Regions from separate parts of the Rossellomorea sp. DUT-2 genome, predicted to be linked through region 2. Evidence: riboswitches for the same ligand, from Rfam matches in the RefSeq annotation. Region 2 holds a riboswitch; the other holds the start of a gene.
What was found. A riboswitch is a leader RNA that binds a small molecule or an ion and turns the genes downstream of it on or off. The one in region 2 is predicted to bind cyclic di-GMP.

Region 1 (7,953 bases), on a different contig from region 2:
TTTAGATCATTATTCAATTTATTTAACACTTCTTTTAAAAGGACATAATTAATAATATTATCCAAATCAATATCCTTAGCATGATATTCGTTAACCAAAGTATTAAGTATCTTCAACTTTTTTAAAATATCATTATAAACAAGATCTCGTTCATTATCAGGAGTACCAGTATAACCCAAAGGAGTAATAACCTTTAGATATAATTGTAACGCATTTAGTATATCCGTCCTAATATACTCTAGTTGTTTTGCTAATTTTATAGTAGGGATTAGTTCAGACCTTTTTCTTTCCTTCTTAAGTTGGCTATTTTGCAGTAACATAATAAATATTGCTGTTCCACCAGTGAGAAGCCCACTAATCAACGCCCCCCAAAAACCATCTGACAAACCAAACCACTTCAAAACTCTTCCCCCTCATTCCACCTAATACGTTTTACTTTCCCCTGATGCGTAACAATATTCGTTTCCCCGTGAGGAGGTAACTCAGCAACCTTTGCCTTCCCATCACACACCACAACCGCAAAGCTTCCTTCTTTATCCATTATATCAATTTCTAGTTTTAAAGTACTAGGGTTAATTTCCAAGTCTGATAGTCTCACTAAGACCCCTCCGATGTTATAATTAAGCTGGCTGGCCGGGAGAAATCCTGGCTTTTTTCATTTAATTCTAAATAAATTATCTATTGTTATAAATTTACTATCTAAACCTCTTCCAATTATAATGGTATGGGGTGATTTTAATTGAAAGAATGCGAGATACTATTAGCTATAAAGAGATTAGGATTACTATTTAAAGAGTTTAAATCTTGCAACTCTCCTAAAGCGAGAGAAAAAATAGATAAGGAAATTAAAGTCATAGGTGAGAAGATTCATCCTCGAAATGATTAATAAATACAATCTGTTAATTCCATTTCTACAAAAATGCATAAAATAATATATTCCATTAAAAATGGAAGTATTTCAATGTATTAGCTGGATTAACTAGGCTATTTGAGCCAAAATAACGAATTAACAACATCTCACCAAATGGTAAAATATACCCATAAATAATTAAGTGGGGTAAATACATGAAATTCAACTTAGGTGATAAAGTCATATACGAAAATGAAGAGTATACAGTTTATTGGATTTATGATAGTGAATACATTGAAATAGCCCAGGGATACTCTAACATTAAACTTGTTCATTTCTCTGAAATCGAGCAGAAGATGTTGTGAATTTGTCACTTTTTTCATCAAAAATCATTTTAACTATTCCATTATTCTGTAAATAAAGGTAAAATTATCCTAGTAGTTATTTCGGCAATCGTAAGAAAGGTGATTTTATTGAACTCATTAATTGTTTTATCAGAAGAAAAGCTTCAAGATATACTAGTAGATTCAAAAAGAGTTGGAACTTCCATAGACTTCATAAGACTGGTTGAAGATGCAATTCAACTTAAAATAGATTTAAAAGAAATGAACACGTTCCTAAACTAATCATTACTTAGAAATCTTAGAACTTCTAATTCTATTAACAGGAGAAACGATGCTCATAGTCGTTTCTCCTGTTTTTTTATTGATCAATGGGTACCACCATAATCTAAATCCGAGGCTTTTCGCTGAACCACTTACTAGCTAATAACTCCACTACCTGGCTATCATCCTTCCAGAGGATCTGGTTACAAGCGTCTTTGATTCCTTTCACGTAGTTGTCTACATCAGGTTTTGTCACTGGTCTTAATTCACCACTCTCAGCTGCAGCTAACTTCTTTTTGCTGAAGTTCTTTAACGTTGGCTTATATACCCTGATAAACAACTGAAGTGGTCCTTCAAACAGTTTCTTCGGTCGATGCTCAGCAGCAACCAGCTTTACATACTTCTTAAAGTCCTTAGATTTCTTAGGATCATATGCCCTGGCAAATCCTCCTTGAGAGCTAAACCGAGGTCTCCCTTGGGCTACAGGAGTTCCATAGACCGTAAATTGAATCATCTTCATTACTCAAAACCACCCATTCTCAGAACTCTCAACATTCCTGTTTCTAAATTTTGCGATGGCTAATTCTTGCCTTAAATCATAATAATTCAGGTTATAAATGCTTGTCCCACTCTTCGTTTCAGTAACACCTAACGTAAGGAGCTCACTGATCATCCCCTGTGACTTCGTTTCCTGACTAAATTTAATAGAATCAAATAATACACCCATTACATTACCCCCTTTTAAATGCTAAAAGCTCTGCTTCAAGCTTTGCCTTTTCTTTCTCAAAGTCATAGTCACTAGGCTCGCTGCGTTGATTCTGTGTAGAATTCTTATTCTCCTCAAACCAATCTGGTAATCTCTCAGTACGAATGGGTCTGACTTTTCCGGAAGACCTCACAGGTGTTCGCTTTGTCCTCTGCTCCTTAAATTGCTGTTGCTCTGCTCGAGACTGCTCCAAAGTTCTAATCCCCTTCTGAGACCAATTCTTAAGAATGGCTTCAACATATCCCCATTTCTTAGTCCCTTGCTCTACAGCAATCTTCATGGCCTCCATTACCAATTCCTCACAGAGATCATCACACCAAGACACAATTTTTTGCGGTATATAACCTCCTAAAATCCCAAACCCTTCTTGCTCGTAAAACTGAAACGGATTGAGCGATGCAGGTGCATCATCTACTACATCTTCTTTTAGTTTCGTTTTGTTTTGTTTATGTTTAGGTATGGTCAACTGTTGGTCATCGGATTGGTATCCATATTGGTATCCGGATTGGGTATCGGATTGGTATAGCGATTGATCAACTGAGTTGACCAATGACTTTACCTTATAGATGGGAGCCTTCCCTTTCTTTCCTTTTTCGTACTCAATCAATTCATTTTCGATAAGCTTTATTCGAGCATTAACCAGCCCTTGTTTAGAAAGGCCAGTTAATTTCTCTACTGTGGAGTTGGGCGCATTGAATCGTTCTTTCCAGCCAGCCATATTGTTTATAGCCATCAGTGTGTGCCATAACGCAATTGCGCTGGTATTAAGATCGTTCAGTAGCAACCAATCCTTAAAAGCTTTGAGTTCCTTTAGATAATTCAAGTCATCACCTCTATGCTTGTCTTACGTATGAAATTGCTGCTGAAATGGATTCCCTATCTTCTTGGTTCGTTGCGTCTGACAAAGCATTCTCAAGCCATGTGAGCGTATTGTTTTTTGTAACATCCGTTTGATAAGGTCTGAAGACAATACCTCCATGATCCAGAAACATTTCTAGTGGGGTGCCACTATTCAATCCCTGTGTTTTTCTAATCTCCTTTGGAATAACCACTCTACCCAATTCATCAATCTTTCTCACGATTCCAGTTGCCTTCATAGTGCCTCTTCCTTCCATACACATATTGCTTTGGGTATACTCATCTTTCTCTATTCTCGTGATAACCGGATGTTCAAGCATTTGTTTCACCTCCTAATATTGGTAATGCACGAAAGTTGCTTTCACATTCATTCACGTTATATAATTCTTTTTGCGCATAAAATAGTGAGATGCAGTAAGCTTTGGTGCCAGCCTTAGCTTCCTGCTTTTTTTGTTTTGTTTCTAAGTAAAAGTGTTTTTTCAAATGAGGAAAGCTTTAACCATTCACCTGCTTTAATTTTCAAGTCCTTCACCCCTTTCTAGCTTCGATTCATCATGACGTTCACAAATGTTTGAGTAATATGATGTAATTCATCGTGCTTTACTTTCTTCTCTGCCAATCTATCAAGCTCTTTAATCGAGTTAAGTAGATCTACCGCTGATAACATGGCTTCTTTGTATTTTCCTTCTTCCATTCTTTCCTCAATTGCCTGAATCGAATTCCAGGAGCATCTTTGATGTTGCACTGCCTTACGTAAATCTTCATTTTTAAATGTTTGAGTGATCACTTTTGTAACCTCCGTGCTTTTAGGGTTAATCTCCATTGTTTGAAAATCTGTATCATCGAGAATTGATATTCTTTAGATATTAGAGCGACAAGGTTGATCATACTGGCTGCAGCATCTAATACTTCAAACGCAACCTTTTTCATTTCCTCTCGCTCTGTATCGCTTTGAGATCTTACTGGTTTGTACCAACATGCTTTTTCGAGATGTTCTAGAGCTTCAAGTGATTCCTTTTTGACCAGAAGCATCATAGCTGTTGGATGATGTTCAATGAACTCTCCGTTTAGATAGGGTATAGATACATCCCCAGCTGATTCGTTCCATCTAACGAAATAGTATTCTTCATCGTCGATTGCTTCAGCTGTTAGAGCTCTTAAATCTCTAGGGAAACGCTGTCTCCCCGTTTCGTACTTTGCAATGCTTTCTCTTGAAATCGGAAGCTTTAACGATAGTTGGTGTTGTGTTATACCTTTGCGCCTTCTCGCACTAGCAAGCTCCTCCCCTTCCATGACTTTCATAAGGGTTGCTCCTTCCTTTACCTATATATGGATTTCAATGTTCGGGCTGAGTTCATAAAATGAAGTTAACTTGCTTTTTCAGATTTTTGTTTGCGTTCTTCAATGATTCTTGGAACTGATGTTTTTAAGAAGTAGCTTAGGATTTTTTTGATTGTTTCATCTGATGGTTGGTTCATTTAGATCACCTTCTTAACATTACACGAATTGTGACATTCATCTTCAAAAAAAATCGTCCATTCTAAATCAAGTACTTTCGAAATCTTTTTAGCATTCGGAACAGATGCATTTCTTTCTCCACTTTCAATCATTGCATACGTGGATCTAGCTATTTTTGCTTTGGCAGCAACGCTTTGTTGAGTCATTGATTTTTTCTTTCTAATATCTATTAACCATTGCCTTGTAATGTGCTCACCCCCCTTGATGTCACGTTATGTGTAATTTAAGTATATGTCACATATTGTGTAGTGTCAATATAATATTACACTTTTTGTGTATTTTATTTTTTGTCACGAAATGCGACGCTATAATTAACGTTATAAGACGAATATGGACGAAAAAATAGGTTGGAGGAGTTCCAATGTTAAAAAATAAACTAATTGAACTTCGAAAAGATAAGAAGCTACGCCAAGAAGATATCGCAAAAATATTGGGGATTGCCCGAACTACTTATGCTATGTATGAGCAAGGGAATCGTGAGCCTGATTTTGATACATTAAATAAAATCGCTGACTTTTTTGAGGTTACAGTTGATTACTTACTTGGACGTGATCAGAAAAATAAAACTAAAGAAGATACTCTTGAGGAAGTCAACAAACTCGTTAAGGAGTATGGCATAGAGCAATTTGGTTTCTTTGATATTGAAAAGTGGAAGGATCTTTCTTCTGAGGATATTGAGGAGATTAAGAAGCATTTTGAGTATGTTGTGTTCCAGGCAAAACAAAGAAATAAAGAGGACTAAAATAGCCACACAAAAATGCTCAGAGAAGATTCTCCGAGCTTTTTTCAGTAGAATTCAATTAAATCCCCCTTTCGTATTATAAGGTCAGCCAGATATTTCTGGTTGACCATTTTTTATATCATATGATTACGGTAGCCGGGGTAGAACGGAAGCCCCCGTGAAGTGCGACATAAACTGAAAATGTTGTCGAACTTTTTGTTTTATATTTTATTTATTACGGTAAACGGTAGTGGTACTATTATTTTACATTTTTCTATATTTTTGAAAACAGGAAGCTTTTCGAAAGATTGGGACGCAAAGCTACAGGTCTAAGGTTATAAACAGCAATGACGGCTGAGTTACCTAGAATAGTACATATTTTAGGAGGGTAAAATGTTGACTACTGAAAATACTTGTGAAAATAAACTAGACAAAGAATGGATTGAACTCATTATTGAGGCTCGTAACCTAGGAATTTCTATCGATGAAATTAGAGAATTTCTAAATAGATCATCTCGTACTCTATGAGGTCTAGATGTTTTATATTTGCTTCGCTCTATGGATCACATACTCAATAAAAATTTAATTTTGTCGGTGAGGTTGCTACAATTCTAGAGGAAATTAAGAAGCATTTTGAGTATGTTGTGTTCCAGGCAAAACAAAGGAATAAAGAGGACTAAAATAATTGCACCAAAAGAAGCTCAGAGATATTTCTCTGAGCTAAGGAATATTTTCTATTAGTAGAATAAAGAATAATTCACACATTTTAATGGTCCAGAATGGAGTCCATTATAAAAAGAATATCGTCAAATATCCTTTTATTATAAATATTTTATTAGCTTCGTTTAATAATCGTACAATTTAAATTCATTTTCTATTAAAAAACTCATCAATTTCCTTTTTAAATGAATCGAATTTATCATTGTACTCCTTCATCGATAACCCTACTGGCATATAAATAGTGAAATACCTATCGTACCCATCTTGCCAAGCTGTTCCAGTACTTTCTCCAACTTGAACCCATGTTAAGTTGTTGTGTTCAACATATTTACTGCCAGTTTCAAAACAAGGCATCTTAATTGCCAATTTTTGCTCATACATAAAAGGGAAACCTGAAGAATTGCCAACAATCTTTCCTTTAAATTTATATTTTATATATACCCCTTTTATGATCGTCTCAGCAAGCTTGTTGGGGATACGTGACCAATTTACAGTCTTATGTGAAGAACCCTCTTGCAATTCCCTTAGACTTTCAATAGTTTTACGAGTAGTTAATGCAATTTCACCTTTATTTTTATTATATTTTTTATAAAAATTTAATACTATTACCGCTGCCATTAAATAATCATTACCTAATGAATTTAATTGTCTATTAAATAATTTCGCATGTAGCTCAGTCAATTCCTGATGGACTACTCTAATAGCATTATCTACATCTAACTCTTTTTCTGTCATACTTTCTAGTTCTTTTTTAAATGATCGTTGCATACCATTATGTTCAGTAATAAAATGTTCTTTGCTTAATATAATTTTCGTTCCTTTAAATGATCTACTAATACTTGATACAGGCTCACCAGCATGTTGGGCATAATTCCTTAAATTGTAAATAAACCTATACTCAAAACACCTATCATATATTTCAGATAAAGCTAAATCAAAGAATTCCCCATAGCTTTTTTCCTTATTTCTACTTAAAAAAGTTCTCCAGCGATCAATAAAACCTTTATAAGCACTCAAATAATTATTTAACTGTCTTATAATTTTATTTGTAGACCCTTTTTCGTCTTCTACACACTTTATGTATTCATTAAATTCCTCGGTGATTGGTTGCATAAAATTTATTTCTTTCCACAGAGAATTAAGTTTTTCGCATGCAACATTAATTTCGTTTCCTTCAATTTTTTCTATTTCTTTTAATATAGTAACTGTACCTTCATTTATTTCCAAAACCCACATCTGATTCATTTCATCCTCCTTATATAAAATTTATTATAATTAATAGGTTGTATAAAGTTCTTATTGGAAATTTAGATAGTCTAGGTTATTTTAGCAAAAACACTACTAATCTACTTTTAACCTGTAAAAAATATAGGTCAAATCATATAAGATAAAAGACTACTTGATTTCAGTAGACCTTTTATAAACCTGAATGTAGTTCACTTATATATTATTGTTTTAGTTCCTTTAAATTCAGTGTCATTCGCACCTGGGAAGGCTGCTTTCCATAATTCAAATACATTATGATTAGATGCCTTACCATTTTTATATAATTTAACGATATGAAATCCATATTCGTCCCCACACCTTTTAAGTGTTCTTTTAGATCGGTGTGAATACACCTTTCCGGATTCGGAGATATCATATAGTCCTTCATAACCTATAATCGGTTTATACAATTCCTTTCTCATAATTCTCCTCCAGTATCTTAGTTTAGAAAAGCCCCTATTCTCCACTGATTCCATTGATTTTTCTTCTTGCTTCTCCCCGGAACAACACAGTAGTCATTAATAATTGTTTCTTGTCCAATAAACTCTATCGGCAACTCATTATAGTTACTTAAGACAAATGAGGCGATAAACCTACGTGCTTCTTGAATGCCATTTACTAATTGGTTCAACTGGATTGATTTTCCGTT
Region 2 (7,953 bases):
CTGTGAACGGAAACGGATTTCTCACGACAAACAGCGGTTTTTATATTCTGGATGAAAATGGCGAGCGTATTCAATTAGACAGTGACCAGTTCACTGTTGGGGAAAAAGGGCAGATACTTGTCGATGAAAATGTTGTGGCTACTCTGGGTGTAGGATATTCAGAAGACCCCAACCGACTTGTGAAACAGGGAGACGGACTATTTGCAACAGAAGGAAATGTGGCACTTCCTGATGCCTATGAAGAAGCCAATGTTTCTTTTACCACCAAGCAGGGTTTCCTTGAACGGTCCAATGTCGATGCATCCCGTACGATGACGGATATGTTATCAGCGTACAGATCCTTCGAAGCAAATCAGAAAGTACTCCAGGCCTATGATCGAAGTATGGAAAAAGCAGCCAACGAAATCGGTCGTGTCAACTGATAGTTAAAGATTGTAAATGAATTTCGTCAATGAATACCTTATAATAGGGGGGACAAGTCATGAATCGAACGATGATTACAGCAACCAACACATTGGGTCAATTGCAGAAACAAATGGACATGATCGGTCACAATCTGTCGAACGCAGATACAAATGGATACAAGCGCCGGGAAGCGACATTCTCAGAGCTGCTTGTGCAACAAGTGAACAATCAGCGTGTGGAAGAGTTTGAAGCAGGCAGACTTACCCCTTTTGGAGTAAGGGAAGGCAGTGGCGCAAAGCTTTCACAATCTCAACTGATCCTGAATCAGGGGTCTTTGAAATCAACGGGACGCTCGCTGGATTTTGCTTTAACCAGTGGGGGGCAGTTCTTTAAAGTCCTTGCTCAGGATGACAATTCAAGTGCCGTACGCTATACGAGAGACGGAGCATTCTTTGTCAGTCCAACCGGGAATGGGGAAGCGATGCTCGTGAACGGAAGCGGATTACCGGTCCTGGATGAGAACGATAACTATATTACTTTTTCTGAAAATGCGTCTTCTTTCCAGTTAGGGGATAATGGAATCCTGACAGTTACGGATGCAGGCGGCGTAGAAGAGCGATTCAACTTGGGTATCGTCACGGTTGAAAAGTCGCAGTTTCTGCAGCAGTTTGGCGGAAATTTGTTAGGTTTTGCAGAGAATCTGGACGAACTCGGAGTTACGGAAGGTGAAGTCGTAACGAATGTCGTTGGAGGAGCACGCTCTGATATTTCAATGGTCCAGAACTCGTTAGAGGGATCGAACGTTGATATCAGCAAAGAAATGACGGACATGCTGAATGTCCAACGATCATACCAATTTCAGTCCCGCTCGATCTCCCTTGCAGATCAAATGATGGGCCTTGTAAATGGGATACGCTAAAAGGAGTTAAATGCTATGAGTGAAAAAGAGCTACTACAAGAAGAAAAAACGACAAGAGAATCAGTAAAAACAGAAAAGAAAGCCAAGCAAAAGGACGAATCCAAGCCTGCGAGCTGGGTGCGCGTCCGCATGCTGCCAATCTGGCTCAGAATCCTTCTGTTCATCCTCCTTCTTGCAGGAAGTCTCCTTCTCGGTGCCGTCATTGGCTTCGCAGGCATCGGAGACGGCAAAGCAGCCGACGTCTTCAAAGCAGAAACCTGGCAGCACGTTATTGATATCGTCATGAAGAAATAACTTTTTGTGTATTTTTTTGAGGGACGGACCTCGAAATATTTAGCTTTTCGGCAATGAATCCTGTTATAACGGGGTTTCGTTGCGGGTGGAGCTTGTATTCGAGGTCCGTCCCTCTTTTCGAAAGCAGAAACACTGCAAGCCCATCATCACCATCGTCATCAAAAATAACCAAAGCCAACGCAGGATTGCTCTTTTAGTAAAGGGGTGATCCTTTTTTAACGAGGTTTAGAGAGGGACGGACCTCGAGTTCGTTCTCTTTTGGACAACAAACCTTGCTATATAAGGTTTTGCATAGAAAAGTGAGTTGTTTTCGAGGTCCGTCCCTCTCCTGTTGCTATTACACGCACAATTTCTGTACAATAAGGTGTACATACATATTGGTAGGAGGAATTTTGAATGCTTGATATTAATCAGATTAAAGAGATCATTCCCCATCGTTATCCGTTTTTGTTGGTGGATAGAATTCTTGAAGTGGAAGATGGCAAGAAAGCGGTTGGGATTAAGAATGTGACGGCGAATGAGGAGTTTTTCAATGGGCACTTCCCTGAGTATCCTGTAATGCCGGGGGTGTTGATTGTAGAGGCACTTGCTCAGGTCGGCGCTGTGGCCATGCTGAAGGTGGAAGATAACCGCGGGCGGTTGGCTTTCTTCACTGGTATTGATAAATGCCGTTTCAAGCGTCAAGTTAAGCCGGGAGACCAACTGAGACTTGAAGTCGAAATGATCCGTTTTAAAGGGCCGATCGGTAAAGGAAAAGGCGTAGCGACGGTTGATGGTGAGGTTGCCTGCGAATTAGAAATGATGTTCGCTTTAGGAGATAAACAATAAAAAGGTGCAAACTGGGCTTGTTGTGATTCATTCACTTCAGGTCCATTTTTTTTAGTTTCCACTCTTCGCATTACTCTAAATCTAATTTCCCCAAAAAATTTCTCTGAAAATGCAAATTAATTCATTTTCAGGGAATGCTAACGAAAGACCAAAGTAACGGTCTTACATTAACTAACATACACGTTAGAAAGGAGTAATACATCATGAGCAAAAGATTACTTTCCATTCTTGGTGGATCAGCACTTGCTGCCATGCTTCTTGTAGGATGTAACGCAGACCAGGAGCCACCTCCGGAAGACGAGGCACCGACAGAAGAAGAAATGCCGGAAGATGATGGCATGAACGAAGATAACGGGGACATGGGTGAAGAAAATCTCCCTGAGTCAGAGGACAAAAACGAGCAAGGCGACAAAGATGCAGCGAAGGACAATAACACACCTGAAGAAGACGCTGTAGAAGATGATAAGGATATGCAGGATCAGGATAATAAGGACGAGTAGTCATTTCAACGTACAGAGGCAGCTTAGTGTTGTCTCTGTTTTAATTTTTGAATCATACTTCCACAAAAAAAGAGATGATGTAAGATGTAATTCCTAATGGGTTTCTTTAAGGAGATATTAAAAGACAAAATGATTGATCTTCACCAGAGGTTAACTTTTTAGTGAATTCTTATAGCCTCAATAATATATCGTTCGGACGAATCACCAATAAGGGTGAAAGGATAGCAAGTAGAAAGAGTCAGAATTTCCTTGGGACGGGTTGCCCGAATAACCGACGTGTCACTTTCATCTACAATATAAGTCTTGAAAATTTCATAGGAGAAAGTTCCCGTTGGCATAACTATGGAAAGTATATCTCCGTGCTCGAGTTCACCAATATTTCTAAAAACCGTATCCCTGTGCCCGGCCAAAAATATTTGATCCTTCTGTTCCGGTAGTGACGTGGATGAATAATGCCCTACCCCTTTCTTTAGTTCCTCCCCATCGGTTCCTTCAATGATTGCTACATCCCTTTCCAGTCTTGGAATATGTAAAACCCCAATGACATCCCCTTTCTCAAAGTGGTAATTAATTGAAGTTTTAGAGGAAGTGATTGGTTCTGAACTCTTATGTACTGAAGAATTTTCCATAATACTTGCTTTTGCTTTCTCCAGAGCTTCATTTTCCGCTTCATCGTTACTTTTCATCTGAAGGAGTGAATATATGACAAAAGAGAGCCCGCAAGATAAAATAAGTATCCCAAAAATCAGAAAAAGCTTCCTACTCATGATGTTTCCTCCTTTTATACTGAAAAAAAGAAAGAAAATCGTGAAATTCCTCTTTCGTTAAGCCCTGGTGAATGGCTTTCTCCAGTGGTTCAACCCACTCCTCATCTAAATAGATCTTACTCATATCTGTCGAAAGAATATTTTCTAAAGAAGTATCTAAAGTAAGAGCGATTTTTTTAAGAATCTTAATGGAAGGATTCTTTTGAATACCTCTTTCAATAGAACTTATATATGATTTAGACACATTTGAATGATGAGCAAGCTCGTTTATCGTTAACCCTTTTTGTTCACGAAGATCTTTAATCTTATCACCTACCATGTCGATAACTCCTTCACAATTCATTTTATTCATTATATAGAACAATCATTATATTATAAAGTACGAAATAAAGTGAATTCTAAAGGAATAAAGAGGATAGTTTCGATATCTACTAGGTTTGACGGTTATTTCAATGATTTTGAAGATTTTCATTTCATAAGTGAGATCTTATAATGAGTTAAGGTGTTCTTTAAAAAGAACAAATTCGCTGGTTCTAGGAGATGAAAAAGATGAATCGTAATAGAATTGTCGTAATGTTATTAATCCTATTTTTTATCTCTGGAATAATGAATCATAAAACGTATGCAAATGAAGTAGATATCATATTAATACCTAACGAAAAGTTCTTATTTAACATTTCAAATATGAAGCCGGGTGATTGGGCAGAGAGGGAATTGAGGGTTAGTAATGGCGGGGATAAAGATTTTAACTACACCATTCGCGTTAATAATAAACAATCTGACAGGAAACTATTTAACGAATTGGAGTTGAAGGTGTACGAAGGGAGCAAATCCAATTTAATCTTTGATGATAAATTAAAGAATTTCAATGGGTTTAAACCAAAGCAATTAAAAAAAAGCGCAACTGACAGTCTATATTTCCAGGTTGAAATGCCATATGCATTAGGGAATGAGTTTCAGAAAACATCAGCATATTTTGAAATCGTGATTGTAGCAGCCGCAAATACAACCACTACACCTCCCGAGGATTCTAATGATCCGGTAAAGCATCCAGACAGTAATGTTAAGCCGACCCCGGTGAACCCGGGTACAAATGAAACCCAATCTTCACCAATAGCCTCACAAGGCCCAAAACTACCTAACACTGCAACCAACCTTTACCTGCTATTAGCGGTAGGTTTTATATTAACTACAACGGGATTGACACTCATATATGCAAATAGACGTTTATCAAAGAAAAAAGAAACATAATCTGATAGTAGAGGTGACCTCATGTACAAAAAGATATGTAGGCGATGTACAAGACCATCCTATAGTAGCACTGAAACGGGTAAATGGATCTGCCCCACTTGCGGATTTGACTTATCCAACCAGACATTCTATCATCCTAGTAATTACCAAAACATTAATAAAAAAGTCATTCCTCTTAGAAGGAAGCTAGAGACATATAAAAACACCATGAAAACGTAGCTTTTCGACAAACCTCCTCATATGCTTACACGATTTGTTCATCGGAAGATAGTAATTTTTTTGTGTATGTCAGATTATAGTTCAAATTGTAGGAAAAAAGTGTAAAATAAATTGACAGAATAGACAAAAAACAACAAACGCTCGGAAAGTTTATTAGTATAATCGAATTAGTTCGAAGGGAAGAGTCAGATAAAGGCAAACTTATTGAAAAATAAGGACGCAAAGTCACAGATCTAAGGTGGGAAAATAGGCATATCTTCATAATCATCTTGAATATAATCAACAGAAAACAGATGAAGAAGGTGTGGTTATTTGAAAACTACGATGGCTGGATTGCCTGGAATACATATATGTATTTTGGGAGGGTATTTATATTGACAAATCGTGAACTTGATCTTGAATGGATGGAACTAATTAAACAAGCCTTAGACGCCGGAATTTCTAAATCAGAAATTAGAGAATTTCTTCAAAACCAGCCCCAGGAATTGAAAACCGAATACAAAGTGATTTAATATAAATAAAGTCTTGCGATTCCCTCGCAAGACTTTATTTATTGCCTAATTTCCACTTATTAAATTCAATGAACTCCCTGAACTGCTCCTTGGTAATTCCGGAATCCATGGCTTCTTCTGCAATCTTAAGCCACTCATGATCGATATTTTGGTCATCTGGTTGATCATGTAAAAGAGCATCCATCGGAATCCCTAATGCAGCTGAAACTTTTTCAAGAAATTGAATGGAAGGGTTTTGTTGAAGGTTACGCTCTATTGAACTCAAATATGACTTTGCCACACCGGCTTTATCAGCAAGCTCTGTCATGGACATGCGTTTTTCTTGTCTGTATTTCTTTACTCTTTCTCCAATCACAGGGAACACCTACCTAAAAACTTCATATATGAAGCCCCAATATTAATACAATTATATCATAATCAATCTTATGGGTATTATATAATTTCGCATAATTAAACGCTAGGTTTTGCCGTTGCCGGAATTCTTGGCTTCGATACCATTTTCTCACGGAACTCCCGGATTAATTCTTCCCCCGAATATCCTTTTTGCACTAAGTCATCAAGGAGTAATTCTGCATATTCATTCCTCTGTTTCTTCAATTTCCCCTCAAACATAATACTGATATGCTCATCCATCTCTTTAATACAACGGATAGAAGTCATGAAAGCAGCAGGATCATTGGCTTTATTGGAAATCACGACCTGGATTTCCAAATCACCCTTATGTTGCTGAGCCTCTTGAAAGAACTCAATATATTCATTCGACAAGTACGTTTCGACAAGCCACGTACTCTGTCCATCTTCTTTATTGATAATCAGACCGTCCACTATCTCAAAGTCACGCAGTTCATCGTTCTCCACTACTTGCAGTGAAATAACTTTAAAGGTTTTCATGAACGAACATCTCCCATTTAAAGGTTTTATAAAATTATATCATAGTAGGAATTGTTTCCCTAACAAATTCCTTAATGAAAAAAAGGACGAAAGATGCAATTTTATAATTTCGACACCGATTTTGAGTAAAATACGCCAAATCTCCCTAGGCGAATTTCCGAAATTCAAGCCATTTTTGCCTCGAATTTCGGAAATTCACGATTTTACAAGATGTGACAGAAGATTGTAAGATGAAAACAGCTTAAGAGAAAGGAGGAAAGAATACAATTGATCAACCAAGTGACCCTCGTTGGAAGGCTGACCAAAGATCCTGAAGCTAGAAAAACATTGGAAGGGAAATCGATACTTAACGTTACGATAGCTGTGAATCGTAACTACAAAAATCAAAAAGGCCAAGTTGATACAGATTTTGTACTCTGCACCATATGGAACCGGGCAGCAGACAATATGGAGAAATATTGCCGAAAGGGATCTGTCGTTGGAGTGACCGGTCGCATCCAAACACGCTATTATGATAATGATCAAGGAAAACGTACGTATGTAACCGAAGTCGTCGCGGAAAATGTCCGATTTATGGACAGCAGGCGGGAAACCGCGGAAGCCCCCGAGCCGGGCAAGAAAGAGCCAATCGAATTACCGTTTTAATATTTTATTAAGGGAGATGGAGTTGTGGCCACACTGCAAGATCTTGAACAAAGAATCGACAGAATGGAAAAGTTAACAGAAGACCTCATTAAAAAAGTAGCAAGAGCAAACGTCGAAAATTTCTATTTATCTCAACGGGTGACAGCCCTTGAGCAAGGATACGAATACCCGAGTCCAGTCTTAAAAACCTCGTCGTAAGTAAAAAACCCCACCCAGAATTCTTTCCATACGAACAATCCAACCAACCTTATAAGCAGCTGTCTCAAATTTCAATGGTCATCGCAACATGCCTCAAACAACCCTCATTAGAAATATACATGTGTAGCAGTGAGTAAAGTAAGCAGTAATTCCCCTTATTGTCTCCATATTGAGTCGGTTTCCTTTTGGGGAGCCGGCGTTTTTTTGATTGGTAGAGAGCGATGCTGCATTAGATCTTCTCCCGTGGTGAATGTTAATGATTCCGGTAGTTCACAATTTGGCACGAGTTTTGGGGAATGTGGCTCAACAAACTTGAAAAGTGGCACAACAAAAGGACACTGCAGACAAAAATTGTAGTGTTTTTACGAATATATTTGTAAAATCCGCCAAGAAACTTTCAATTCTAACCCTAATTTGTCAAACCCCTTTAAAAATATCCTCAAGTCATTATATAAACGCCAGCACAACCAATTTCCCCCCACACCTAAAAAACCTCTTTCCCACAAAAGGAAAGAGGTCAAATA

Region 1: another riboswitch for cyclic di-GMP. It lies ahead of ACOSV2_RS08710 (anti-repressor SinI family protein); the one in region 2 lies ahead of ACOSV2_RS18965 (anti-repressor SinI family protein).

Annotation. Positions count from the first base shown of each region.
Region 1 is NZ_JBQPEO010000002.1:570,861-578,813, forward strand. Features, by position in the region: gene ACOSV2_RS08650 (hypothetical protein) at 1-401, opposite strand, end outside; gene ACOSV2_RS08655 (XtrA/YqaO family protein) at 398-598, opposite strand; gene ACOSV2_RS08660 (hypothetical protein) at 1,066-1,215, shown strand; gene ACOSV2_RS08665 (hypothetical protein) at 1,324-1,476, shown strand; gene ACOSV2_RS08670 (RusA family crossover junction endodeoxyribonuclease) at 1,580-1,969, opposite strand; gene ACOSV2_RS08675 (hypothetical protein) at 1,979-2,182, opposite strand; gene ACOSV2_RS08680 (DnaD domain-containing protein) at 2,187-3,044, opposite strand; gene ACOSV2_RS08685 (AbrB/MazE/SpoVT family DNA-binding domain-containing protein) at 3,055-3,399, opposite strand; gene ACOSV2_RS08690 (hypothetical protein) at 3,618-3,866, opposite strand; gene ACOSV2_RS08695 (helix-turn-helix domain-containing protein) at 3,863-4,381, opposite strand; gene ACOSV2_RS08700 (helix-turn-helix transcriptional regulator) at 4,558-4,803, opposite strand; gene ACOSV2_RS08705 (helix-turn-helix domain-containing protein) at 4,959-5,339, shown strand; cyclic di-GMP riboswitch class I at 5,599-5,685, shown strand; gene ACOSV2_RS08710 (anti-repressor SinI family protein) at 5,712-5,846, shown strand; gene ACOSV2_RS08715 (hypothetical protein) at 6,186-7,283, opposite strand; gene ACOSV2_RS08720 (NUMOD4 domain-containing protein) at 7,475-7,726, opposite strand; gene ACOSV2_RS08725 (hypothetical protein) at 7,744-7,953, opposite strand, start outside.
Region 2 is NZ_JBQPEO010000005.1:221,908-229,860, forward strand. Features, by position in the region: gene ACOSV2_RS18925 (flagellar hook-basal body protein) at 1-422, shown strand, start outside; gene ACOSV2_RS18930 (flagellar hook-basal body protein) at 482-1,324, shown strand; gene ACOSV2_RS18935 (DNA-directed RNA polymerase subunit beta) at 1,340-1,618, shown strand; gene fabZ (3-hydroxyacyl-ACP dehydratase FabZ) at 2,015-2,446, shown strand; gene ACOSV2_RS18945 (hypothetical protein) at 2,650-2,946, shown strand; gene ACOSV2_RS18950 (class D sortase) at 3,105-3,713, opposite strand; gene ACOSV2_RS18955 (helix-turn-helix domain-containing protein) at 3,706-4,032, opposite strand; gene ACOSV2_RS18960 (hypothetical protein) at 4,263-4,964, shown strand; cyclic di-GMP riboswitch class I at 5,368-5,524, shown strand; gene ACOSV2_RS18965 (anti-repressor SinI family protein) at 5,558-5,695, shown strand; gene ACOSV2_RS18970 (helix-turn-helix domain-containing protein) at 5,730-6,050, opposite strand; gene ACOSV2_RS18975 (YwpF-like family protein) at 6,146-6,586, opposite strand; gene ACOSV2_RS18980 (single-stranded DNA-binding protein) at 6,854-7,231, shown strand; gene ACOSV2_RS18985 (hypothetical protein) at 7,256-7,429, shown strand.